DNA from 4 places in the Paenibacillus sp. FSL K6-0276 genome. Region 4 is predicted to be linked to each of the others. Evidence: riboswitches for the same ligand, from Rfam matches in the RefSeq annotation. Region 4 holds a riboswitch; each other region holds the start of a gene.
What was found. A riboswitch is a leader RNA that binds a small molecule or an ion and turns the genes downstream of it on or off. The one in region 4 is predicted to bind cyclic di-GMP.
Positions count from the first base shown of each region.

Region 1: it holds a riboswitch for cyclic di-GMP, as region 4 does, so the genes downstream of both, MHH52_RS01920 (anti-repressor SinI family protein) here and MHH52_RS20000 (thiamine pyrophosphate-binding protein) in region 4, are expected to answer to the same signal.
Region 2: it holds a riboswitch for cyclic di-GMP, as region 4 does, so the genes downstream of both, MHH52_RS01190 (class D sortase) here and MHH52_RS20000 (thiamine pyrophosphate-binding protein) in region 4, are expected to answer to the same signal.
Region 3: it holds a riboswitch for cyclic di-GMP, as region 4 does, so the genes downstream of both, MHH52_RS03225 (transglutaminase-like domain-containing protein) here and MHH52_RS20000 (thiamine pyrophosphate-binding protein) in region 4, are expected to answer to the same signal.

Region 1 covers NZ_CP150276.1:422,755-428,984, forward strand. The annotation lists gene MHH52_RS01915 (2-oxoglutarate dehydrogenase E1 component) at 1-350, opposite strand, end outside; cyclic di-GMP riboswitch class I at 821-905, shown strand; gene MHH52_RS01920 (anti-repressor SinI family protein) at 933-1,088, shown strand; gene MHH52_RS01925 (helix-turn-helix domain-containing protein) at 1,296-1,625, opposite strand; gene MHH52_RS01930 (TasA family protein) at 1,785-2,393, opposite strand; gene MHH52_RS01935 (signal peptidase I) at 2,487-3,074, opposite strand; gene MHH52_RS01940 (hypothetical protein) at 3,076-4,257, opposite strand; gene MHH52_RS01945 (PadR family transcriptional regulator) at 4,668-5,231, opposite strand; gene MHH52_RS01950 (MDR family MFS transporter) at 5,237-6,230, opposite strand, start outside.
Region 2 covers NZ_CP150276.1:243,008-249,237, forward strand. The annotation lists gene MHH52_RS01170 (hypothetical protein) at 1-122, opposite strand, end outside; gene MHH52_RS01175 (2OG-Fe(II) oxygenase) at 224-871, shown strand; gene MHH52_RS01180 (hypothetical protein) at 1,026-1,433, opposite strand; gene MHH52_RS01185 (hypothetical protein) at 1,738-2,787, shown strand; cyclic di-GMP riboswitch class I at 3,199-3,285, shown strand; gene MHH52_RS01190 (class D sortase) at 3,398-4,045, shown strand; gene MHH52_RS01195 (Cna B-type domain-containing protein) at 4,092-6,230, shown strand, end outside.
Region 3 covers NZ_CP150276.1:691,881-698,110, reverse strand. The annotation lists rRNA gene MHH52_RS03235 (23S ribosomal RNA) at 1-69, opposite strand, end outside; rRNA gene MHH52_RS03230 (16S ribosomal RNA) at 340-1,897, opposite strand; gene MHH52_RS03225 (transglutaminase-like domain-containing protein) at 2,264-3,073, opposite strand; cyclic di-GMP riboswitch class I at 3,087-3,167, opposite strand; cyclic di-GMP riboswitch class I at 3,275-3,355, opposite strand; gene MHH52_RS03220 (class D sortase) at 3,480-4,130, opposite strand; gene MHH52_RS03215 (GtrA family protein) at 4,165-4,569, opposite strand; gene MHH52_RS03210 (glycosyltransferase family 2 protein) at 4,559-5,539, opposite strand; gene MHH52_RS03205 (phospholipid carrier-dependent glycosyltransferase) at 5,637-6,230, opposite strand, start outside.
Region 4 covers NZ_CP150276.1:4,237,489-4,243,718, forward strand. The annotation lists gene MHH52_RS19995 (HAMP domain-containing methyl-accepting chemotaxis protein) at 1-907, shown strand, start outside; cyclic di-GMP riboswitch class I at 1,097-1,191, shown strand; gene MHH52_RS20000 (thiamine pyrophosphate-binding protein) at 1,306-2,949, shown strand; gene MHH52_RS20005 (carboxymuconolactone decarboxylase family protein) at 2,959-3,327, shown strand; gene MHH52_RS20010 (hypothetical protein) at 3,524-3,874, shown strand; gene MHH52_RS20015 (ketoacyl-ACP synthase III) at 4,030-5,022, shown strand; gene MHH52_RS20020 (DNA-binding protein) at 5,100-5,348, opposite strand; gene glpK (glycerol kinase GlpK) at 5,363-6,230, opposite strand, start outside.

The DNA.
Region 1 (6,230 bases), 2.3 Mb from region 4:
GTCAGCTCATAGGTTTCGAGTTCGAGATATTTAGCCATGGGATTGTGGTCCCGCTCTAGCGGATCAATTTCAGCGGCCATATGGCCATATATACGAATATTAGCGATTAGCTTGGAAGCTCTTACTGCCTTTCTAAGCCATTCGGTGTCTCCCGAAATGCGAGGCTGTGGAGCCGGTTCGCTATCCGGTGTTAATGGTGGTGGACCCGAATTTGTAAAAAGCTCGCGATAATTATTCTCTACGGTGGAAGGATCTTTCACAAACTGTTCATATCTTTCTTGAATGTAGCCTAAATTGGGTCCGTAATACTTACTCCAAATGGATTCGTTATAGGGCTCTTTGGCTGCCATGAATACATCCTCCTTAACGGATGAACTCCATACGTGACATTTTGTGTCAACGCTTACTGGAGCTGTGATGATTGCGGTTTCATTTCTTATCTTATTGTGCTACTTTCCACACGTGTAATCAATTCATTCTTTCGTCCAATACGTTCGCAAAATGGTATGGGTTAGCTTGTTCTACTGAAAAGAACGATGTTTCTTCTCATTACCCATTCCAATGGCCTACTAAAATGATTCTAATATCCTTATTTTTAACTAAAGGGGAAGAAAGTATCGTTATATTGGCTTAATTAATTTTATGAATAGGACGAGTATCGTGTTAATAGGACAGGATATCCTAAAAAAGAGCTTCTATTTTTTGTTTTTTAATGGAAAAACTAATCAGAAATCGACAAACTTTTCCACTTTAGTATAGTATAATGTTATTGCAGTTAGCGTTTTCATATATTTCAAAGTAGATCCTTTCGTGTAAAGGGTCCAGTAAAAGGTAAACCTGCCGAAAGACAGGGGCACAAAGTCGCGGGTCTAAGGTAGAAATACTATGACAGCCGGATTGCCTGGGGACGTAAAATCTTAGGAGGAGATTTTTTGGACAAGTCCAACCAGGGAAGCTACAGAGAACAGCAGGTCATTGATCTAGACGTTGAGTGGGTACATTTATTATTAGCAGCTAAGAAGGCTGGCATAAAGACAGATGAAATTCGTCGATTCTTTCATGAGAAGACTGTGCAAGCCGTGCAGTAATACATTTAGAGCGTTATATTTCGAAAAAGGGCACAGCGAATTATCGCTGTGCCCTTTTTCGAAATATATGAAAGTATAAGTTTCACACCGTATATGATCATTATATTTTGCTAGAATACAAACGCCTTCGCGGTCCATGTTAGGAGGGCGAAGGCGTTTATGCTTGATAGTATGAGTAGAAGAGGATCTTATCAGGTCAGTGTAATATTAATCCTTCTGATCAAGGCGCCATTTCTGGTAGTCCAGAAACTCCTTGAATTCGCGTTTGCTTATGCCTGAGGCCATAGCTTCCTGCACCAATCGGAACCATTCCGAATCTAAAGGTGATTCCTCAGCATCATTAGGCTCTCCATAGAGTAAAGCGTGGATGGATACCTGAAGCGCGTCGGCGATCTTTTCGATAAACTGGATTGAAGGATTGGATTGGATGTTTCTCTCCACATTGCTAAGATACGACTTAGCAACATCCGCTCTGTCCGCAAGCTCAGATAGGGACAATCCCTTTTCTAGGCGGAGATGCTGGATACGTTGGCCCATATTTTGTGGCACTATGCTGACGCCCCTCCGTAATTTTTGTTATTAGTATAGCAAATATCATTAAATTCGACAAAGTTTATTGTAAAGAGAAAAGCAGCATCTACTTATCCGTTTTCCGGAATAAGAATCTGCTGCTCTTCGAATGGAAGACTTATTAGATTATTTAGCGGATCCAGCAGTTTGCTTAGCTACGAAATCCCAAGTCAGTGTTAAGCTATCACCTTGGAAAATATTTTGATCTTGGTTATTTTCCACAAATTCAAATTGGACTGAGAAGCTGTCATTGGTGCCGGCTTTAATGCCAGATGCTTCAGTAAAGAGTTGATCCCAACCCGTATTTTTTACGAGGTCTGGATGCTGACTTTTTAAAGCAGCCAGTGTAGTCTCATAAACTACATCTTCCGGAGCGACGACAGGTATTCCCTTATCATTATTTCTAAGGAATTTAACTTTGATGAACTCTGCTAAATCCAGGTAGTTATCACCTTTAGCATCCGTAATTTGAGTGGTTGTGTTCAGTATAATAGACCCAATATCGAGCGAACCGTCATTTTTTAATTTGAAACTTCTAAGCACAGTATCACCTGGCTTCAGGTTTGCAATATTTACGATAACGGAAGGGTCGGAGTTCAAATCTAGTGTACCTGCTGCAAATGTAGCAGTGCTTTGTGCAGTGTCACTAAAGTAAGCGAAGGTTCCTCCACCAATCAATGATAAACCCAGTGCTGCAGATGCTACGCCAAGACCTAATGTTTTCTTGATACCCATAATTAAAATTCCTCCTCGGTTTTTGTGGTTAAATTTTATAAAATTTATATATTGTAACTTCCGGTTCGTAAGCGGAAGCGGACAATCAACGAATTACTGTATTTCAGTTGGAGGTGGAGAGGCGGGCAGTATAGCAGCATTTTTCTTTTCGAGTGCAGCTACTGCCTTCCATGACGAGTACAGGGCATAGAGCAGGAGCATCAAGCCAGGTACGATCATGAGCACAACACTTCCAGCTTTGGAAACCGCGAAATTCATAGCGTAACCTACATAAGGTACGGTGACCCCGGTATATTCAGCTACAACATTCGTTGAGCTGGTAGGGTTCATATCAGGCGCATCATTGTTATCGCCTTTCGTGCGATACATGGCTTCACCGGTAGCGTTATTCATTGTTGCTTCTACAACACGGTGAGTAATGAGTAGGTTTTCTTCATTTCTAAAGGTGATGACATCGCCTTTTTGGAAGCGATTCATATCTCCTCCGGGTTTTAAAGCGACAATCGATCCGGTCTGAATCCCTGGTTCCATCGAACCTGAGAGTACGGATTTGATCTGGTATCCGAAGAAGGCAGGCTCACCGCCGGAGGCTTTAGATAAAACTACGGCTACTACCAGCAGAATGAAAATCACAAGCATGATGCTCGATAATATATTGTTGATCATTTTTTTAATCCGCATATTATTCTCCACCTTTAACTTGTTGAGGGTTGGAAGGAGCTTGTGTTGCTGCCGGTGGGGAAGAAGAAGCTGTATCTTCCGCTTCTGGCGTCTCCTGAGGAACCTCTTGCTGTGGTACATCTTTTGGAGTCGTTAGCTCTTCGCCAATTTCCGGTTCGACCGGGTTAGTAGCTGGGGCTTTAGGGTCTTCTTTATTTATGTTCTCTGGAGCAGCTTCACCTGTCGGTGGAGTCTCTTCCGCCTTCGCTTTCTCTTCCGCTTTCGCTTTGTCCTCGGCTTCTTGCTTTTCTTTTTTCTCCAGGGCCAAACGCTCTTCTTCTTTCTTTGCTTGTTCCAGCGCCTCTAGTCGGACTTTCTCAAGCGCTTCCAATTGTTGGTCTCGGGTTTGACTGATCAATTGGAGCTGACTCTGAAGATTGCTGATTCCTGAAGTAGCCGATTCTTTAAGACCATTCATTTCAGAATTAAAGCTTTCATAAGTGGAGGTAAGTTCGCTAGAGATATTGCCGGTCGGCTGATTAAAAGCAATCAGGAAGGGCAGGGGCTGCTGAAACGCTCTGTTGCTTAACTCAAGTTGTCCATAAACATCACTGGTCACTACCGAAGCAAATGGAAGACCTATGTCGTGAATGGAGCTTAGGTAATGAATCACTCCATTTAAGGAAGCGTTCAAGGATTCAGAGAGTACACCGCTTTGATTCAGACTATTTTGTAGGTCACTGAAGAATTGTTCATCCTTGATTTCTAGACAGTTTGAATCTAGTGAGGTCATATATCCTCCAATCTGGAATAGTACGGCTGCTGCTGCATTTAGCTCACTATTGATGTCATTCCAAATCTGGCTGTTGCTAGCCAGCTGCTCATTAACGCCATCGATTTGGGATTGAAGCGCGGAGATTTGCGTGGAAATCTCTTGCGCTGCGACATCAAGCTCATCCAGCGACATGCCTTCTATTCCCGAAACGTCTGAGAGACTGCCCGAGAGGGTATAGCTTTGCAGCGATCCTTTTAAAGCAACAGCTCTTTCGACATGATCTTTGAGTTCTGTAAGAAGTCCCTTGATTGAGTTTGGAAATACTTCGCAAAAGCTAATTGTGCTAGTGGCTTGCGTAGTAGCTCCAAAACCACCATAGGTACTACCCACTTGCTGCGAGGTATACAGAAATAAGACGGAGACAGCCATGCCTGATTGCAGAACACGTAATCCGATTTGCCTCTTTCTTTTAGGTCTTCTTTTTGCTGATCTGGGTCTCAGAGGAATACCTCCCCTCAATGTCTTGAGTTTCTTTGGTTCGTTATTATCGTTCTTTATTAAGAATGACTTCTTGTATTGAATAATACAGGGAATAAATCAAAAAGAAAACTGCAAATAAATCTCGTTTGTGCTCTATAAAGAACAAAAATGTTAATTTATCTCTATTTATCTCATTTTATCGCTTGTTATCTAATTATATTCGCAATAAAGAACGATGCTAAAAAAGGGGATTGCATTAAAATAGCCGACTCTCGCGAGAGTCGGCTATAAAGAATCATCGGGGTTCAATTAGAGGTATGGGTTAGGGAAGACGCGCAAAAAAAGAGGCCCTAAGGCCTCTACTCTGTATTGAGTGGTGTTCCAATATCATTTAACTTGCGTGTTACAACATCATCATAGAGACGTTGCAGCCATTTTAGCTCAGTCAGGGTGTGCTCGTAGGTGCCGTACATGAGATGAAGTGCGGAACGAGGAACAATAGGAATATGCTCTTCATACACCTGATAAGCCAGATTCACTTGATGCTCCGTTTCACGGATACGTTCCTCGAGTAATTTCTCTACCTTGCTTTGATCGACATGACGGGTCATGGCAAGAGCCATATACATCGGATGAAAGAAGGGCTCGTTCTTCTTAATCTGCTGTAGAATTAGCTGCTCGAATAAAGTTTTGCCTTGTTCAGTAATACCGTAAATCGTTTTGTCAGGACGATCACTGCTGCTAATAACCTCTAAGGCCTCGATATAACCATCTTGTGCAAGCTTATCGACAGCGTAATAGAGAGATCCGAGCTGCAGCTTTGTAATTCGGTCCATGGAGCGCTCTTTCATAACCAGTGTAATTTCATAGGGATGCATGTTCCGTTCCAGCAGTAGACCGAGAATTGCCAATTTCATCGACATAATGGTTACCTTTTGCCCTCGGACGCCTGAACAGCTTTACCTGGAATGGTGAGACGGTCTTTTGGCATAAGCAGCACAAAGACTAAACCAAGGGCGGCAGGAATCAAGGCCCACATAAAGGTATGCGCGATAGAAGAGGACAGTGCACTAGATATTTTCTCTAAGATTTCAGGTGGAATCTTGGCTCTTGCTTCAGGTGTCAGGGCCGCCCGTGGATCGCCGAAGCCCGCTGACTGCTCACTACCGCCAAAAGCATCGCTAATACTGCTGGTGAAGCTATTTCGCTGAATAATACCGAAGATCGTAATCCCCAGCGTCATCCCAAGAGAGCGCATAAAGGTACTTGTTGAAGTTGCCGAACCGCGTTGGCGCATATCGAAATTATGGATCGCCGCCATACTCAGTACGGAGAAGGAGAAGCCCACGCCGAACCCAGTCAAGGCCATGAATACATTTAGCATGAGACGGGAGGTATCTGGTGATAAAGTGCTCAGACTGTAGACACCTGCGACAAAGCAGACTGCGGATAGGATCATAATGTTGCGGAAGCTGGTTTTTGTTGTAAGTAGACCCCCAGTCTGACTGCCAACGACCGTACCGATCATCATCGGCATGAGAATCAGGCCTGAGTTCGTAGCTGAACCACCAAATACGCCTTGCACAAAGATAGGAATGTAGATAGTAGCTACGATAAAGGCAGAGCCATAGAACAAGCTGGTCACGCTACTTGTTGCAAACAGTCGTTTGCGGAACATCGCGAACGAGATGATAGGTTCAGCCGCCACTCTCTCAATGAAGATGAACGCCAGCAAGAGAACAGCAAAGCCCGCGAATAAGCCGAGGATGACACTAGAATCCCAAGCGTATTGGTTGCCTCCCAGTTCTAGCGCAAACATTAGGCAGATAATGGCGCCGACGAGAGTGAAGGCTCCGCCCCAGTCGATGCGCTGTTTAGCGTGAGAGATCGATTCCTTGTAAGAAGTTGCAATCAGAAAAAGT
Region 2 (6,230 bases), 2.1 Mb from region 4:
AAATCGTGCTTGTTTGCACCTCTCGATTGATGATTATGTAAGTCGGATTTTGGTATTTTCTTCAATTCATCTAATCGATTCTCTTGCAAGGCTTTAATAAATCTTTGAGATTCGATATCCATTGTTGACCTCCCTAACATGTTCTGAAGTTAATTGAGCGAAAAAAACCATTTTATGGTATGTTTTTGTGTGATGGATGTTATAACTTGGGAGCTGTATAAGGATGATAGGGAATACGACAGACAAAGAACGGACGATATTTGATCATGTCGGAAATACGATCAAGACAGAAGATCGAGAGATTCGAATTCTTGCCAAGTATGAGGAACCGCTGGTTGTCTTACTAGGAAATGTGCTTAGCGATGAGGAATGCAATGAGCTAATTGAATATTCTAGGGAACGATTGCAACGTTCAAGAATAGGCGAAGACCGTGCGGTCAATCAAATTAGAACGAGTAGTGGTGTGTTCTGTGAGGAAAACGCCACGGTTACAAGAATCGAGAAACGATTCTCTCAAATTATGAATATTCCTATCGAGCATGGTGATGGCTTGCAAGTTCTGCTGTATATCCCTGGTCAAGAGTATCTACCCCATCATGATTTCTTCACACAAACGAGTCGAGCAAGTAGCAATAATCGAATTAGTACGCTTGTGATGTATTTAAATGATGTAGAGGAAGGCGGAGAAACAGCGTTCCCTATGCTTAATTTATCAGTGTATCCTAACAAAGGTATGGCGGTCTACTTCGAATATTTTTACGATAATCATGAATTAAACGAGTTTACCTTGCATGCAGGTACACCAGTAATCAAAGGCGAAAAGTGGGTTGCAACGATGTGGATGAGAAGACAAGCCCTTCGCTCATCTTAGATGTATGAACATGTACTTAGTGATTACATTAAGTAGATGAACTAAAGGATTGTATTTTTTTGGCTCTCACTTACTATAATCGAAAACACATCTCCATATGGAATAAAGCGAAAGACACCTTAATGGGTGTCTTTTTTCGTTTTAACGGCAAAGTCTATTCCACCAAAACACCATTAATGAACGTTATAGTCTTATCTTTGAATTCAAGGATAAGCTTGTTTGGAAAATTCAGATTGGTATGAATCTCTGCCCCCAACATAACTTTTTTTCCTACATCATCAAAGGGGTTATGAAGTAATCCTCTAGGCGTATACCTTGTTTCGGAACCTATCACATTATTATTTTCATCGCGGATAAATTTAGTTTTCCCTGAGAATATCAAGTCCTTGCCGTTTTCCAAAGTTAGATGAACTTCTAAACGACTCTTTGTCTTCTGATAATCGATGGTCACATCTTTAGAAGATACAGGAAAACCAATAACAAAAAGTCCAATAAGGGCTGTAGCCAGTAGGAGTACCGATAAAATGGAAAGGATGAGCGTCTTAATATTTTTCTTTTTCACCTTTTTAAAATAATTAAGTTTCTTAACCTCCTCATGTATATATCCGAAAAAGACTAGTTTCGTTACACAGAAAAATTCGAATATACTAAATTAGAATGGCAACAAAACAATTATGAATATATACAACGTACATTAGTCTGATGAAAAAACGATGTTAACGATCGACCGATTGCTCGTGTATTTCCTAATATGCATCTTAGAGATATTATATTGCAATCGAACAAACTTTTTAACCCCGTTGCAACGTCTGTACTATATCAAGAGAAAACATCTCATAAATCATAAAAAGAAAGTAGGAATTAACATGAATATCAAAAAAGTCCTCACAAGCACTATGATCGCATCGCTCGTACTCAGCGGAACCGCTATGGCCGCGAGCAATAATAGCTTTAAGCTGCCATCCAACATGCACAAGCTGGTGCAGAAACAAGTCGACGTGACCGGTGACAAAAAAGCAGACGTTATCACGCTCTATGGCCACAAGGAAAAGAAAAGCGACATATATAATGATGACTTGCTGCTTGTCATTCAAAATTCGAAGACGAAGAAAACGACTTCTGTTTCGCTGAATGACGGCGGGTATTCCCCTGAGCTTCTGATTCAGGATCTTAACAATGATAAAGTCGCTGACATCATGGTTAATGCAGATACAGGTGGAAGCGGCGGTTATATTACCAGCCATATTTACACTTTAAAAAACAACAAGCCTTCAGAAATCTCACTCCCGGGAATTGCCAAAGGTAAGATAGGCGTGGAGGGAAATGGCTTCATTAAGCTGAAACCAATCGTTCTGAACAAAAAAGGCACTCACGGTTTGCAGGGTGTTGAGAGAGTTGGAACTACTGCTTCGGATACAACCTCTTACGTTACTTCCAACTGGAAATGGAATAAGGGCAAATGGGAACTGATCGGTAAAAAAATTACAAAGCCAAAGAATGAATCGAATTCGTCTAAGGACAATGTGAAAAGCACGATTTACAAAAATTCCGAAGCAAACTTCAGCGTAGAAATTCCTTCTTCCTGGAATGGCAGCTATAAGGTGCGCGCTGAAAAGTCCGACAGCATGTACCCAACGGCTAAGCATGTCGTTTACTTTGATTACACAACGAAGGATAAAAAAGATTCCCAAACGTTAATTGCAATCTCTGTTTTTGCACAGAACGATTGGAATAAGCTTTCCGATGATGACAAGAGTCAAATCGGAGGTACAATTGCTGAGGAAAACGGTATGATATATGTAGTTACAACACCTCAATCCAACCCGTTTGACTCTCAATCGGCCGACGGGAAAAAGTTTGATCAAATGTACGGTGATTTGAACCTGGAAAAAGCTTTTTCGATTCTAAAAAAATAGCCCTATGAACGGTTAAGCCTGCCTCCACCTAATTAACCCGACCTTATGAGGTCGGGTTTTCATCTTGAGCTTGTGGGCATGTACTGGCTGGAAGATCCAAGTAAGAGACGATACACTAGTAACAGAAGCAAGATCGTTTGAGATATATCAAAACAAGCCCGATCGGCTTGTTCCTGTGTAAAGAGGATCTTTAGAAAAATAAAATCATGGATACTTTCAATTATTTCGATTGAAATTTGTGAACAATTTCTGAATATTATGAAAATCTTTCGCTTTTTTTATTTACATAAATAGACATTCATATATACATGGTATATATTGGTTGTAGTATTTATATACTATTTTTCGACACCTTCTGTGTACTCTATTATTTGGGGTATATCTGCACTAACGACAATTACATAATTTTGATACACTATTTGGCACACTAATCGAAAGGTTAGCTCGCAAAGTTTAGGAATCTAAGAGTCTATGACTTATGATCGTCCGGCCGCAATTAACATCGTTAATGCAGTCGGGCGTTTTTGTGTTGAGAGGAACTAAATATAAGATCAAGGAGGGAGATTTTGAGAAGGGGTTTACAAGGAAAGAAGAGGGGGTGAATGGGTAGATGAGTAAAAAAATTACAGCGATCCTGCTGATCGTTGTCGGAGTCATGTTCATGGTATTACCAAAAATGACGGAGATGTATCGCGATTATCAGCAGGAACAAATATTAAAGGAATGGCAGGCTATTCTTCATAATATTGACAGCACGGAAGAACCTATGGAGCAAATGCAGAAAGGAACCGTGAAGCTCACAGCTACCCTCCCCACAGCTCGAGGCAGTGAAGACGATAAAACAGTCAATTCTCAAGAAGATGACGCTGCAGAAGGAATTCTGACGATTGGAAACATAGATTTAACGCTTCCCATTCTTCATGGAGCAACGCAAGAAAACATGAAAAAGACCGTCGCCAGTATCGTGAATACGGGTAAGGCGGGCGAAGTCGGAAATTATGCGGTAGCCGGTCACCGAAGTCGGACATATGGGAGAAATTTTAATAGGCTGGACGAACTGACTTTGGGGGATCACATCGAGGTTGATAATGGAAAAGAGCAGTTCGAGTACACAGTAACGGAAAAGTTATATGTCAAGCCAGATGAGGTTTGGGTACTGGAACCTAACGGTAAGGATAAGGAAATTACACTGGTCACTTGTGATCCGATTGTAAACCCTACCCATCGTCTGATTATTAAAGGAAAAATAGTAGAGTAGACTCAAGGTAACTTGGGAGAAAACAGAGATTCGGAGGTTAGTTAGTATGAATATACAGTTAAAAAGAGTATTTTCAACTTTTTTAATTCTTATGATTTTTATGGTTACTTTAGGTCAGAGCATTGTTCCTTTAATAGCAAATGCAGAAGAATTAAATACAACAGGATTTGTTGATAGTTTTAAGATTGACAAAACAACACTAAATTACGGTGAACAGACTCAAATAACAGTGAATTTTAGCGATAAATCCGGAAATAAGATGAAGGCTGGAGACACACTGACCTTAACGTTACCTCAAGAATTACAAGGATTTACTGGATTGATCCCATTAAAGAATGAAGAAGGGACTGATTTTGGTACTGTTAAAGTAACGACTACAGAAGTGATATGCACATTTACTGATGTGGTTGAGAACCTTGAAAATATTAGAGGACATTTTTATTTTAAAGTTATGGCATCTTATGTAGCAACGAATGAAACGAAAACCATCGAAACCGATCTGGGTACAACTTTAAAGAAGCAATCGGTAACCATTATTGGTCCAACTGAGGGCGGAACATCTTCGCGTTTTTTCGGAAAAGTTGGCGATATTCTACCGAACAATACTAATGAGGTGCGTTGGGCCTTATATGTAAATAGTGCACAGAAATATTTGGATAAGGATATTGTTATATTAGACAATTTACAATCAGGACAAACGCTTAAGGAAAATAGTTTTTCGATAGCAATTAATGATGATTATATATCAATGGACCAAATCCAAAAGTATGGAATTGATATTACGTTTACTAGCGATACCTCATTTAAGGTTGAGATTGATAAGGATCAAGCCAACGGTAATAAATTTTTAATTAATTATAAAGCGAATATCACTGCAGATGGAAAGAAACAAGAGGCTTTCTATAATAATTATGAGGTCGATTACCAAATTTGGCATGAAGATCCGGTAACTAATAAAGGCGAAACCAAAGTTAAGAATATTGACATGGGTGGCGAAGCCGACGGTGATTTACCACCTAAAGGAACGTTGCGAATTGTTAAGCATATTGCAGGGAATGAAGAAAAAGGTATTCCGAATGTTTTATTTAAGCTGTATACAGAGTCAGGTCAGCAAATAGGAGATACCTACAAAACAGATGCAGAAGGTAAGGTTGAAGTTCCTGACTTAAAAGTAGGAAACTACTATGTACAAGAAATTAATGCTCCAGACTATTTGGATTTTGATCCAGAGGCAAAAATAAACTTTACCATTGATGCGAATGCTGAAAAAGGTGTAGAGCTTAAGATTCCGAATAAAGTGAAGAAGACGGACGTTTCAGGAACAAAAACGTGGATTGATAATAATGCATCAGATCGCCTAAGCATAATCAAAATAGACTTACTACAAAATGGTACTGTGGTTCAAACACAAGACGTAACAGCTGCAAATGATTGGAACTACACGTTTAAAGATATACCTGCGTATGATGCTGACGGAAATGCTTATACGTACACAGTAAAAGAACAACCGGTAGCAGGATACAAATCCGAAGTAAACGGTTTTGATATCACTAATACAAAAAGTGGTCAAACCACAGTAGAAGGAACGAAGACGTGGAAAGATGGGAACGCAGAAGATCGCCCAAGCAGTATTAAAGTCGACATATTGCAAAATGGTGAAGTTATCCAAACCCAAGAAGTAACAGCAGCGAATGGTTGGAAATATGCATTTGCGGATTTAGCGACATATGATACAAATGGAAAAGCGTATACGTATGAAGTTAAAGAACAACCAGTAGCAGGATACAAATCCGAAGTAAACGGTTATGACATTACGAATACAAAAGTGGCACAAACAACTGTAGGAGGAACGAAAACGTGGAAAGATGACAATGCGACAGATCGTCCAATCATCAAAGTAGATTTACTGCAGAACGGTCAAGTCATCCAAACCCAAGAAGTAACAGCAGCGAATGGTTGGAAATATGCATTTGTAGATTTGGCAACGTATGATGCAGATGGCAAAGCATATACGTATTCGGTAAAAGAACAACCGGTAGCAGGATACAAATCCGAAGTAAACGGTTATGACATTACGAATACAAAAGTGGCACAAACAACTGTAGGAGGAACGAAAACGTGGAAAGATGACAATGCGACAGATCGTCCAATTATCAAAGTAGATTTACTGCAGAACGGTCAAGTC
Region 3 (6,230 bases), 2.6 Mb from region 4:
GTTGTTCGCCACGTCCTTCGTCGGCTCCTGGCGCCTAGGCATCCTCCGTGTGCTCTTATTAGCTTAACCTCAATTTTCTCCGTATGAGAAATATTGCACATTGAATGAATTCAACACACTTTACTTCTTTCGGATTCCATTGTATTCACTAATAACATTTACTTGTTTGCACAAGTTGCTAAAAGATGTTCTAAAACGCAAATTCGTTTCGGTATCCAGTTTTCAAGGATCAAGTTTAAAGATGAGAGCTTAAACTCTCAAAACTGAGCAACGAGTGAGTATTTTGGAAGTTTAACTTCCGATTTGAATGTTTCCATTGCAGGAAACGATTCTCCATAGAAAGGAGGTGATCCAGCCGCACCTTCCGATACGGCTACCTTGTTACGACTTCACCCCAATCATCTACCCCACCTTCGGCGGCTGGCTCCCTTGCGGGTTACCCCACCGACTTCGGGTGTTGTAAACTCTCGTGGTGTGACGGGCGGTGTGTACAAGACCCGGGAACGTATTCACCGCGGCATGCTGATCCGCGATTACTAGCAATTCCGACTTCATGCAGGCGAGTTGCAGCCTGCAATCCGAACTGAGACCGGCTTTGATGGGATTGGCTTCACCTCGCGGTTTCGCTTCCCGTTGTACCGGCCATTGTAGTACGTGTGTAGCCCAGGTCATAAGGGGCATGATGATTTGACGTCATCCCCACCTTCCTCCGGTTTGTCACCGGCAGTCACTCTAGAGTGCCCAACATTACTTGCTGGCAACTAAAGTTAAGGGTTGCGCTCGTTGCGGGACTTAACCCAACATCTCACGACACGAGCTGACGACAACCATGCACCACCTGTCTCCTCTGTCCCGAAGGCCGCCACTATCTCTAGTGGATTCAGAGGGATGTCAAGACCTGGTAAGGTTCTTCGCGTTGCTTCGAATTAAACCACATACTCCACTGCTTGTGCGGGTCCCCGTCAATTCCTTTGAGTTTCAGTCTTGCGACCGTACTCCCCAGGCGGAGTGCTTACTGTGTTAACTTCGGCACCAAGGGTATCGAAACCCCTAACACCTAGCACTCATCGTTTACGGCGTGGACTACCAGGGTATCTAATCCTGTTTGCTCCCCACGCTTTCGCGCCTCAGCGTCAGTTACAGCCCAGAAAGTCGCCTTCGCCACTGGTGTTCCTCCACATATCTACGCATTTCACCGCTACACGTGGAATTCCACTTTCCTCTTCTGTACTCAAGCCACCCAGTTTCCAGTGCGACCTTAGGTTGAGCCCAAGGTTTAAACACCAGACTTAAATAGCCGCCTGCGCGCGCTTTACGCCCAATAATTCCGGACAACGCTTGCCCCCTACGTATTACCGCGGCTGCTGGCACGTAGTTAGCCGGGGCTTTCTTCTCAGGTACCGTCACTCCGATAGCAGTTACTCTACCGGACGTTCTTCCCTGGCAACAGAGCTTTACGATCCGAAAACCTTCATCACTCACGCGGCGTTGCTCCGTCAGGCTTTCGCCCATTGCGGAAGATTCCCTACTGCTGCCTCCCGTAGGAGTCTGGGCCGTGTCTCAGTCCCAGTGTGGCCGTTCACCCTCTCAGGTCGGCTACGCATCGTCGCCTTGGTGGGCCGTTACCCCACCAACTAGCTAATGCGCCGCAGGCCCATCCCTCAGTGACAGATTGCTCCGTCTTTCATTCTTTCTTCAGGAGAAAAAAGAAATTATCCGGTATTAGCTACCGTTTCCGGTAGTTATCCCAGTCTAAGGGGCAGGTTGCCTACGTGTTACTCACCCGTCCGCCGCTAAGTTATTTTGAAAGCAAGCTTTCAAAGTAACTCCGCTCGACTTGCATGTATTAGGCACGCCGCCAGCGTTCGTCCTGAGCCAGGATCAAACTCTCCAATTAGTATTGAAAAGAGCGATATGCTCATTTTGAAACATCTGACGAGAAAATTAATTCTCTAATTCGGATTTCACTTTCGTGATTTCCTACTCACTCGTTGTTCAGTTTTCAAAGATCAAGTTCTCGTTGACGCCGTTTAATGTCTCAGCAGCAACTCTTATAATATATCACGTTACTCTCAGTAATGCAAGCTTTTTTTCGAAAGCCGTTTATCAAACTCTCTCAAAACTGCCTGTACGCTGTCTAACAACGCTTAACTATAATAACCTATCTATTCATAGAAAAGCAACCCCTAATAGAAAATAAACAACCAGCTTAATCATTAAGCTGGTTGTTTATTTAATAGAGTTATGATTCTAGCAATGCAAATTAATAGTATTTTGCTGCAGTATATTTACTTGAAGCCTTAATGAAATCCGAATTCTTTTTACTCTTCGCTGCCGATGCATCTACCGTGGTATCAATAGTAACCCATTTCCCATCCATCAATACTTCATTCCATGCATGGTATTGCGTAACGTAGCTAGTATTCCCCATCACCAATTTAGCAGGAACATCTACACTCCGTAGCATTGCGGCAAAAAGAGAAGCATAATCATAGCAGATTCCTTTTTTAGTATTCAAAGTGTTATTAATGTTCGGAATGTAATCAGTCGTTACGTTATTAGCAAGAGAATAATCGTACTGTACATTAGCAATTACATAGTTATAGATTGCCTTAACTTTTTCTTCGTCTGTTGTTTTGCCTTGTGTAAGCTCTTTAGCCTTAACGATCGCTTTATCAGAAGAACTCCATTTCACATTCTGAACGGAGCCCAAATATACGGAATTCGAGTCATTCATAGTTAAATCTACTACTTCAGAATAGAGAGCTTTGTATTTATTACCCGTTGTGTTCTCGAGAACAGAAACTTTATAAGTCCCATTTCCTTGTTGCAAAGGGAAGTCCTCAGCTTGTCCAGAAGCATATAAATTATATGTATAGCTACTGTTATCTTTTGTGATCATAAGTTTAATTCTTTTATCCTTTGGAATATCGTAGTTAATCCCGATTACACCTTGATCCAATTTCGATGTATTCAACCAGTTCGAATCTACACTCGCGGCTTGAGCTGTGCTTACCGGAACCGAAGTAATCAGTACGAACAGCGCCACCATCATAAAATAAACTTTTTTCACGGATAAAACCCCTTTCGGTAGCTGGCTGCCATCCTTTCGGGAAGGCCCTTTAGCTTTGCGTCCCTACCTTTCGATAGGTTTGCCGTTATCGTATAAGCTCTATCTGTCCTAATTTCACTAGACAAATTAATAGAATCAACCAAGTAGAACTATGAATCTAAAATCCTTACATATTTTATAAAAACAAAAAAAGCCTCTTCATTCGGTAACTGGCTGCCATCCTTTCGGGAAGGCCCTATAGCTTTGCGTCCCTACCTTTCGATAGGTTTGCCGTTTATCGTGTTTAGCTTTTATAATATTATACTACCATATTTATCCTCGTAAACAAGAACAAAATTACTAGATTTGCCATTATTTTATAATTATTCCTCTGTATTTGAGTTCTCTTGTCATTTCTCATCTACTATTAGGAAAGCTTGGCATGAACAATCAAACGATGTGTAGGATCTACTAGTGGGTCACACGTAATTAGGGTAAGAATCTTATCCTTGTTATTCCCATCAAGAACAGATATATCACTTGGATCTACAACTGAAATATCATAAACCTCGTAATTATATACCTGATCGCTCGTCTTTACCGTGATCGTATCCCCAATAACAACCTCATTCAATCTATTAAACAATCTGCCCGTAGTTCTAGCTCTATGAGCTGCTATTGCGGCATTTCCTATTTCTCCAATTGGAGTCGTTTCTTTCATATGGGCCGCCGCGTGTTTCATATTCGCTTTAGTAGCCCCTTCTAATACAGGTAGCTTCAGATCAATCTTATCGATCTCAATTAATGCAATTACCTTGCCACCAACTTCAATTTCTGGTTCTGGCTTTTCTGTTTCTTGAGGCTGTGCCTGTGCATCTAGAACCGATTCCTCTGCTAATAGCTGAGTAACTTCGGCATATCTGCTCTTCAGATCAGGCAGTGGAGTACTGTCGCTGGTGCTCAGTTCAGCCGATTCTAACAGCTTCTCCTGCTGCCAGTCGTTATACCATTCGTTGGCTTTTGGATAAAGCATGATAAGGATCCCCGCCAGTATGAGCACATACGAGAATTTACGCATGATTTTCACCTCCGTGTATTGGTTCTACTGAAATTCAGAATACCCATTTACGACTTCCGAAGAAATTGATAATCACCGTGACGAACGTAACCAAAACCTTAGAGATCAACACTTGAATGCCTAGTTTGTCTGTCAACAGATGCATTAGCAACAGCGATATTCCGAGCACTACCAGATTCAGCACGATAAACTTTAGCAACTGTACCTTATCAAAACCCTCTTTATTGCCACGATTGCGATCCCGGAAGGTTACTTTTTTATTCAAAATAAAGCTGTTCGCTGTTCCTGCACTATAAGAAATCACCTGTGCCAAGGCGTATACCATCCCAATAGAGTTCAGTAATGTGAAGATCACGAAATCTATGAGGGTATTTACCAAACCTACAGCATTAAATTTAAGGAACTGTATGAAAGCTGACCGCAAACTCTTATCTGACATCTTTGTAATCCTTTCGGCGATCCACTAATTCATCGTTATGATATCCTTTAGTCTCACTTACAATATATAGCGGTCTATCCTTAGACTCGTCATAAATCCGTCCAATATACTCTCCGATTACACCTAGTAGCATCAGAACGATACCATTAAAGAGCAAATTGACACCTACAATGGAAGCCCAACCCGGAACCGTCCATGAGGTGAAGAAGATTCTTTGAAATAATACGAAGAATAAATAGAGAAAGCTAGAAAAGGATAGAAAGAATCCAACATACGTAGCAATCTTAAGTGGCTTATGTGAAAATGAAGTGATACCATCCAGCGCAAAACGAATCATTTTCTTAAGAGGATATTTGGTTTCTCCTGCAAAACGTTCTTCCCGCTCATATTCCACCATGGTCTGCTTGAAGCCGACCCAGCTCACCAAACCTCTGACATAACGATTCTTTTCCTTGAGACCCCGTAAGACATCGCATACCTTACGATCAATAAGACGAAAATCGCCTGTATCCGTAGGAATGTCTACACTTGTCATGCTGCTGAGCAGTCGATAATAGAGCTTCGCTGTTACCTTTTTGAACATAGTTTCTCCGCGGCGCTTCAGCCGCTTAGCATACACAACATCGTAGCCTTCTTTCCACTTCTCGATCATTTGTAAAATGACCTCCGGAGGATCTTGAAGGTCAGCGTCTATAACAACGACCGCTTGACCTTCTGCATAGTCCATGCCAGCTGTTATCGCTACCTGATGTCCGAAATTACGCGAGAAGTCAATCAGCTTGACGCACTCATCTCGATCACTGATCTCCCGAATCATCTGGGCCGAACGATCACGACTCCCGTCATTGACGAATACTAGCTCATAAGTATCTCCGCATTCGTCCATTACTTTTTTCAAACGTTCATAAGTAACGCTAATTACTTGCTCCTCATTGAACATGGGTACAATTACACTATATCTGGCTTTCACCTTTATTCCTCCTACAAGCTTTATGGAGCGTTACATCTTCCTATTCTTCATAATAACGCTGTAAGCATAAACTTATTGTTATAGATTCTTTTAAATCTTAGAAAACCCAAGAAGGGAACCAACGCAGCATGTCCTTCACATAATCTCCGCTAACCTGCATCCCTGATAATACTGGGTAGAATGCGACAAAGAGCAGTAAAGCAACAACCACATAGGCATAACGAACGTAACGAGCCTCAGGAAATTTACTATCTAGCAACTTCATTATATATACAATACCAAGAATCATAAAAGGTACCATAGCAAAATAATGGTAGATAAAGGTTTCTCTTGGGACAAGCATCCACGGAACATATTGTGAGAAAAAGGCGATCCAGATCATATACAGGTTCTTATCTTTGCGTTTCAGCGTAATCCACAGCGTTGCCAGCATTGCAAAAATACCTGTCCACCAGATAAGCGGATTACCCATAGTCACTATACTGCTGACCTGACCTTGCGGCAATCCCTCACTCCCACTGAAGAACCAGACAGGTCTCTTCATAAACGGCCATTGCCACCAGGAGGACGCAAAAGGATGTGTAGCTACAAGCTGACTGTGATAGTTGTACATGTTCTTTTGGGAATCAATCAAGCCTTTTATAGTAAAGCCCTCTGCGGATGCAGATAAACCCGGAACAAAAGATAAACT
Region 4 (6,230 bases):
AATCACTCGACAAGTTATGGATGCAAGCCGTGGAATCGAAGATAAGAATCAGAACTTGAAAATTGTCATGGCACAGGTAGCCTCTTCGTCCAATGAACTAGCTCTTGGTGCAAATGAGATATCTACGGATATCGCTGAAATGACAGAATCTATTAAAGATATTGAGAATAAAGTATCCAATTATACGAACTCAACGAAAGAAATGAACAGACGTTCGATACATACCTTAGAACTTGTTGAACAAGGACGCCAATCCGTTGATACTCAAGCTGAAGGCATGCGTAAAAACATACAGGCTACTCAAAAAGTCGCTGACACCATCGAAGCCCTTTCTCAAAATGCTCGCGGAATTACGATGATCACAAAGACCATCACAGAGATCGCTGAGCAGACCAACCTCTTATCGCTTAATGCTTCCATCGAAGCTGCTCGTGCCGGAGAACATGGTCGAGGATTTGCTGTTGTCGCACAGGAGGTTCGTAAGCTCGCTGAGGAATCAACGGCTTCAACGAAGGAAGTCTTTGGCTTAGTTCGGAGCATCGAAACTGATATTAAACAAGCGATTGACAATATCGCTATCAACGAAGAAGTCGTACAGGTACAGAATGAGATGATCACTCAATCTGCTCATATCTTTGCTCAAATTGTGCAAAGTGTGCAGTATATTACCGAACAGATTTCTTCCTTCTCTGCTGAAAGTGATCTTATGTTGGAAAGTGCCTTGAAAATCTCAAGCGCAATAGAGAATATCTCTGCGATCACGCAGCAAACTGCTGCCGGCACCGAAGAAGTATCAGCCGCTATGAATGAACAAATCAATGCCCTGCAATCCGTCGCAGAAGAAACTGAGAAAATGACTCAGGCTGTGTTTAATCTACAGAAGACGATCCATATTTTCAAGTTTTAAATAACTTTAAAATTGTGTAAACAAATCCAAAAACCGCTCCTAAGTTTTGACTTAGGGGCAGTTTTTTTATATCTATTATTTCATAGGTTGGACAAGATTTTCGTCAAAATTCGAGTTAATTTGCGAGAATATATTGACAAAGGATCTCTAGGAATATATTGTAAAGGAAAATTCTTCTTATAAATTTTAAATTAATATTGGCAAAATCTTCGAAAGAGGATGACGCAAAACCATGGATCTACAGCCTCATTTTAATCCGAGGCCATGACAGCCAGGTTGCTGAAAACCAAGACGACTGAACTATTGTTCAGTCTCTATGGCGATTTATGCTACCAACCTGTGCCCTATTTCAGAGCACAGGTTTTCTAATGTTTGATTTCAAAATAACAACTTGTGAGGTGTATTTTTTGAAGACAGTCGCAGATTACATGTCGGAAGCACTACGGAACCTTGGTGTTACCCATTCCTTTGGTATTATTGGCAAATCCATTTGTCCTATCGTTCTTAAAATGGTAGATTACGGTATTGAATTTATTCCTGGGAGACATGAAAGCAGTTCCGGCTTCGAAGCAGCTGGGTATGCGCTGAAAACTGGAAAACTAGGTGTGGCTTTTGGTACTTCTGGTCCTGGTGGAACAAACCTATTAACTGCAGCAGCACATGCTAAGGCCAACAACTTACCTGTCCTATTTATTACCGGCCATCAATCTATTAAAGAGCTAGGAATTCCCCAATGTCAGGACTCTTCCTCTTTTCTAGCTGATTTAGCTGATATGTTTAGACCAGCCACCTTATATAGCAAACTTATTGAACGTGGTGATCACTTTAGCACGATCTTTAATCATGCCATATCCATTGCTTTAAGCGGTAATCGCGGTCCAGTTCACCTTTGTATCCCCTTTGATGTACAAACGGAATTGCTGGAGGAATGTAATATTGTAATCCCTGAACGCGAATCACTGGTTAGCCACGCTAATATCGACCGCGTACTTGATACTATTAATAACTCAAAGAATCCAATAATTATCGCTGGTAAAGGAGTTAACCGCTCAGGAGCACATCATGAGCTAATTCAATTAGCGGAAACATTTAATATTCCTGTTGTTACATCTCCAGGTGGTAAAGGGGCTATAGCTTGGGATCATCCACTCTATCACGGTCCAATTGGAGTAGGCGGTTGTACCCATGGGGATGACTTACTGAATAAAAGTGATCTATTTATCGTTCTCGGCTCACGTTTAAGTGACATGACTATTTGTAATCTTAAGCGGGAAAATCATCCCACAACATTAATTCAGTTTGATAGCGATCCGACCTTTGTCGGAAAAATATTGTTCTCTAAAACGATTCCAGTGACTGGAGATCTACGCGACAATCTAGTTTGCTATCTCAATCATATAGACACGAACAACATCACGAAACGCGAAGCACCCACAAATGCCGATTATTCCGAAGAGCTTCCGATTTTACCAAGCCTTTCGCTTGCATCGGTCATGAGTACGATGAGTGATTTGATCCCCTATAACAGTACAGTCTTTGTTGATGATGGAAGCCACGGTTTCCATGCTGCGAAGTGGTTCAAGGTTAAGAAACCGGGCAGTTTTGTTTTCGATGCTTACTTTGCTTGTATGGGTAATTCCATCGGAATGGCGATTGGTGCAAAAGTAGCTGCTCCAGAAGAAACGATCTTCTGCATTACAGGAGATGGCTGCTTTATGATGCTAGGCGCGGAGATTAATGCTGCTGTCTGCAAGGATATTCCTGTCATATTCATTGTTGTAAATAATAAACAGCTAGATATGGCTCTTAAAGGTATGGAAAAAACTACAGGGCGTATTGACGGAACTATCTACGAAGTCCCTATGGACGCTGTGAAGTTCGCAGAATCATTAGGCGCTACGGGCTACAAATGTGAGACATCGGAAGAATTCGAAACAGCTATCAAGGACGCTGTTGCAATCAACCGTGTTGCCGTCATTGAACTGTTAACAAACCGTGATGAGGTCCCTCCGACTGCTCACCGTACTTTGAACCTAAATTAGGAGGTCACTATGAAAGACAATGTAAACAGTGGTCTTAACCACTTCACGAATCTCTCAGGAGACTACGGTGCTAAAGCACTGGCTCCGATTAAAGAACATTTCCCTGACTTGGCTGAATTTATTATGGGAAATGCTTACGGCGATATTTTTCAACGTAACACCATTGAAGCTGACTGGAAGGAAATCGCAGTTATCTCTTCTCTGATTGCGATGGGTCAGTTCGATCAATTGGGTGTTCATTATGTCATGGCTCTTCGTGTAGGAGTTACTGTAGAACAACTCAAAGGTATTCTATTACACTTAGTACCCGCTATAGGGGCACCTAGAATCATCACGGCTTTTAATATCCTTCTCGAAACGATTGAAGAAATTCAGTAATTATTGGTTCGACACATTTCGACTTTATTATTGCATATCAAAGATTTATATGCCTATAATAGAGTTAAAATATTCCAATATATGCTGTGTATTGTCGAAACTTGACGTTAAAAACAGTTTATATGGATATTCACATGACTGTAAATTACAGTCAAACTATTTCTAGAAAAATTCAAATTATGGGAGAGATTTAGACATGGGACAATTTATTTTGAAGACAGACACTACTAAAAAAGTAATCAATATTGAGCTGGAAGGAACATTTTCTGAAGAAGATGGCCTGAAATCCATCCAAGCTTATCAACAAACTATCAATCCTATCAATCCAGTAGACTATGAATTGCAAATCGACTGCAGAAAGCTTAACGTAACAGCACCTGATGTTGTACCTCTTTTGGAAGGTTGCTTTGTAATGTTTAAGAATGATGGATTTGTAAAAGTAAATCTAACGCTTGAGAATAACCCAATCCTTAAAATGCAACTAGCTCGTCTAGGCCGTAAAGCCGGACTCGATAACATCGAGATCATTTCTATCGTTACAGTTTAGTACTTCACTTATCTTAAAACAAGCATAAACGCCTTCGGCGTCCTTACAAGGACGGTAAGCGTTTAAGCGAGAAATATAAGGATAATTTATAGCATGGAACATATAAATCCTTATATTTTTAAAAGTATACTATCGAGTCTTTCAGGAGGAGTCATATGACCGGAATTCGTATTCAAGACATTGATATCTATCATCCTAGCAATAAAGTTGGTAATGACTTTTTCATTAAGCATTTTGACGAAAAGGGTATTGATATCCGTGGTCTGCTGACCGCATTAGGTCGTGATACACGCTACAGTATTAAGAATGAGGAAGAAAATTCCCTTACAATGGCTTTCGAGGCTGCCAGTAATGTGTTGGAGAAAAACGGTCTCACTGGAGCCGATATCGATCTTATTGCCTATGCGAGTCAAACTCCTGAATATATCTTTCCTACCAACTCTTTAATGATTCACCGTTTAATCAACGGCGCATCCCATACAATCTGTATTGACAGCAATGCTAACTGTGCGGGTATGACTGCTTCGGTTGAACAGGTTAGCCGTCAAATGCAAGCGAATCCTAGAATTAAACGCGCTTTGGTCATCGGGTCCGATCATGTAGCACCTCATGCAGATAAGAATGATCCGATCTATTATGCTAACTTCGGTGATGCAGCTGCGGCTGTCATTCTTGAGCGTGATGAGAATGCGGTAGGCTTCATTGATTCTATCTATCAAACAAACACATGTGTTTACGGCAACTCCATGTTCCCGGCTGAAGGCTTGGCCAATCTGGGTAGAAAAGGCGTAGCAGCTGGAAATTTCAATGTGAAGTTCATTCCATTTGATGATTCCATTTGTGTGGATGCTGCCTCTGAATCGATTCGCACCCTGCTATCCGACAACAATATAGCGCCGGAGTCCATTAAGGCCGCTTGTTTCTCACAGCTTTCACTGCCTAATATCATTGGTGTTTGTGAGAAAGTTGGTATCGATCGTGATGCAGCAGTATACATAGGGGATGAATTCGGATATACCTCAACCAGCAGCCCGTTTATTGCTCTACACAAAGCTATAACTACTGGAAAGATCGAACGCGGTGATAAAGTTCTGTTCTGGACAGTGGGTGCCGGATGGCAAAATGTAGCATTTGTTATTGAATATTAAGAGTTACAACACAAAAAGGGGCAGGCCAAGGATAATCCTTAGCCTGCCCCTTTTTGTTATGATCTGTGAATGGTTCTTTAGGACTCACTGACAAAGGACAAACCGTTCTCGGCGAGTGCACGCCGTAATTGATCAAGCGCCTTTGGTCCCATTCCATGTAGCTGTAGAAGCTCTGTCTCAGTAAGCTTACTTATTTGGTGAATCTGTGTATACCCAGCACCATGGAGTGCTCGAAGTGCAGGCTTGGCCAATCCAAAGGGAAGATCTGATTCCGATCCGCCAAGCATACCTATTGTATCGGTTTCTCTATTTCTATCCTTGGACATGTGCATCCCCCTGATCACTGATATCCTTCATGTTTCTCCCAACCCATGGTACGCGCTACAGCGTCTTTCCAGGCGTTGTAACGACGTTCACGTTCATCCATACCCATTAGTGGTGAAAAGACCCTCTCCGCTTTGTTGAAGCTTTCTAGCTGTTCTCTTGTCCAGATCCCTGAGGTTAATCCAGCCAGAAGTGCTGCTCCCAGCGCAGTCGTCTCCGCATATGTAGTTCGAGTAACTTCACTACCGAGGATATCAGACTGGAACTGCATCAGCAAATCATTACGCACAGCTCCACCATCCACACGCAATCCGGTCAACGGCATGCCTGCGTCTTTTTCCATAGCCCCTATTACGTCTCTAGACTGAAATGCTAATGACTCTAACGTTGCTCGTACCAAATGTCCCGAGGTCGTACCTCTAGTCAGACCGAATACTGCACCACGAGCGTACATATCCCAATAAGGTGCACCCAGTCCGGTAAAAGCCGGTACAACGACAACCCCTTCACTGTCCTCAACTTCCCGCGCTTTGTCTTCTGAGCCTGCTGGCTCCTCAATGAGGCCAAGACCCTCCTGAAGCCATTGTACAGCCGCTCCAGCTACAAACACACTGCCCTCGAGCGCATAGTAGAGTTCATCACCCATTCCCCAAGCCACAGTGGTCAACAACCCATGACTGGAGACTACAGCTTCCTTGCCTGTATTCATTAGAATAAAGCATCCAGTTCCATAAGTGTTTTTGGCACTGCCGGGTTCAAGACAAGTATGTCCAAACAAAGCAGCCTGTTGATCTCCCAGTACAGAGCGAATAGGGATTTCTGCCCCGAACCACTGTGAGTCTGCTGCACCAAATTCACCGCCAGACATCCTCACTTCTGGCAGG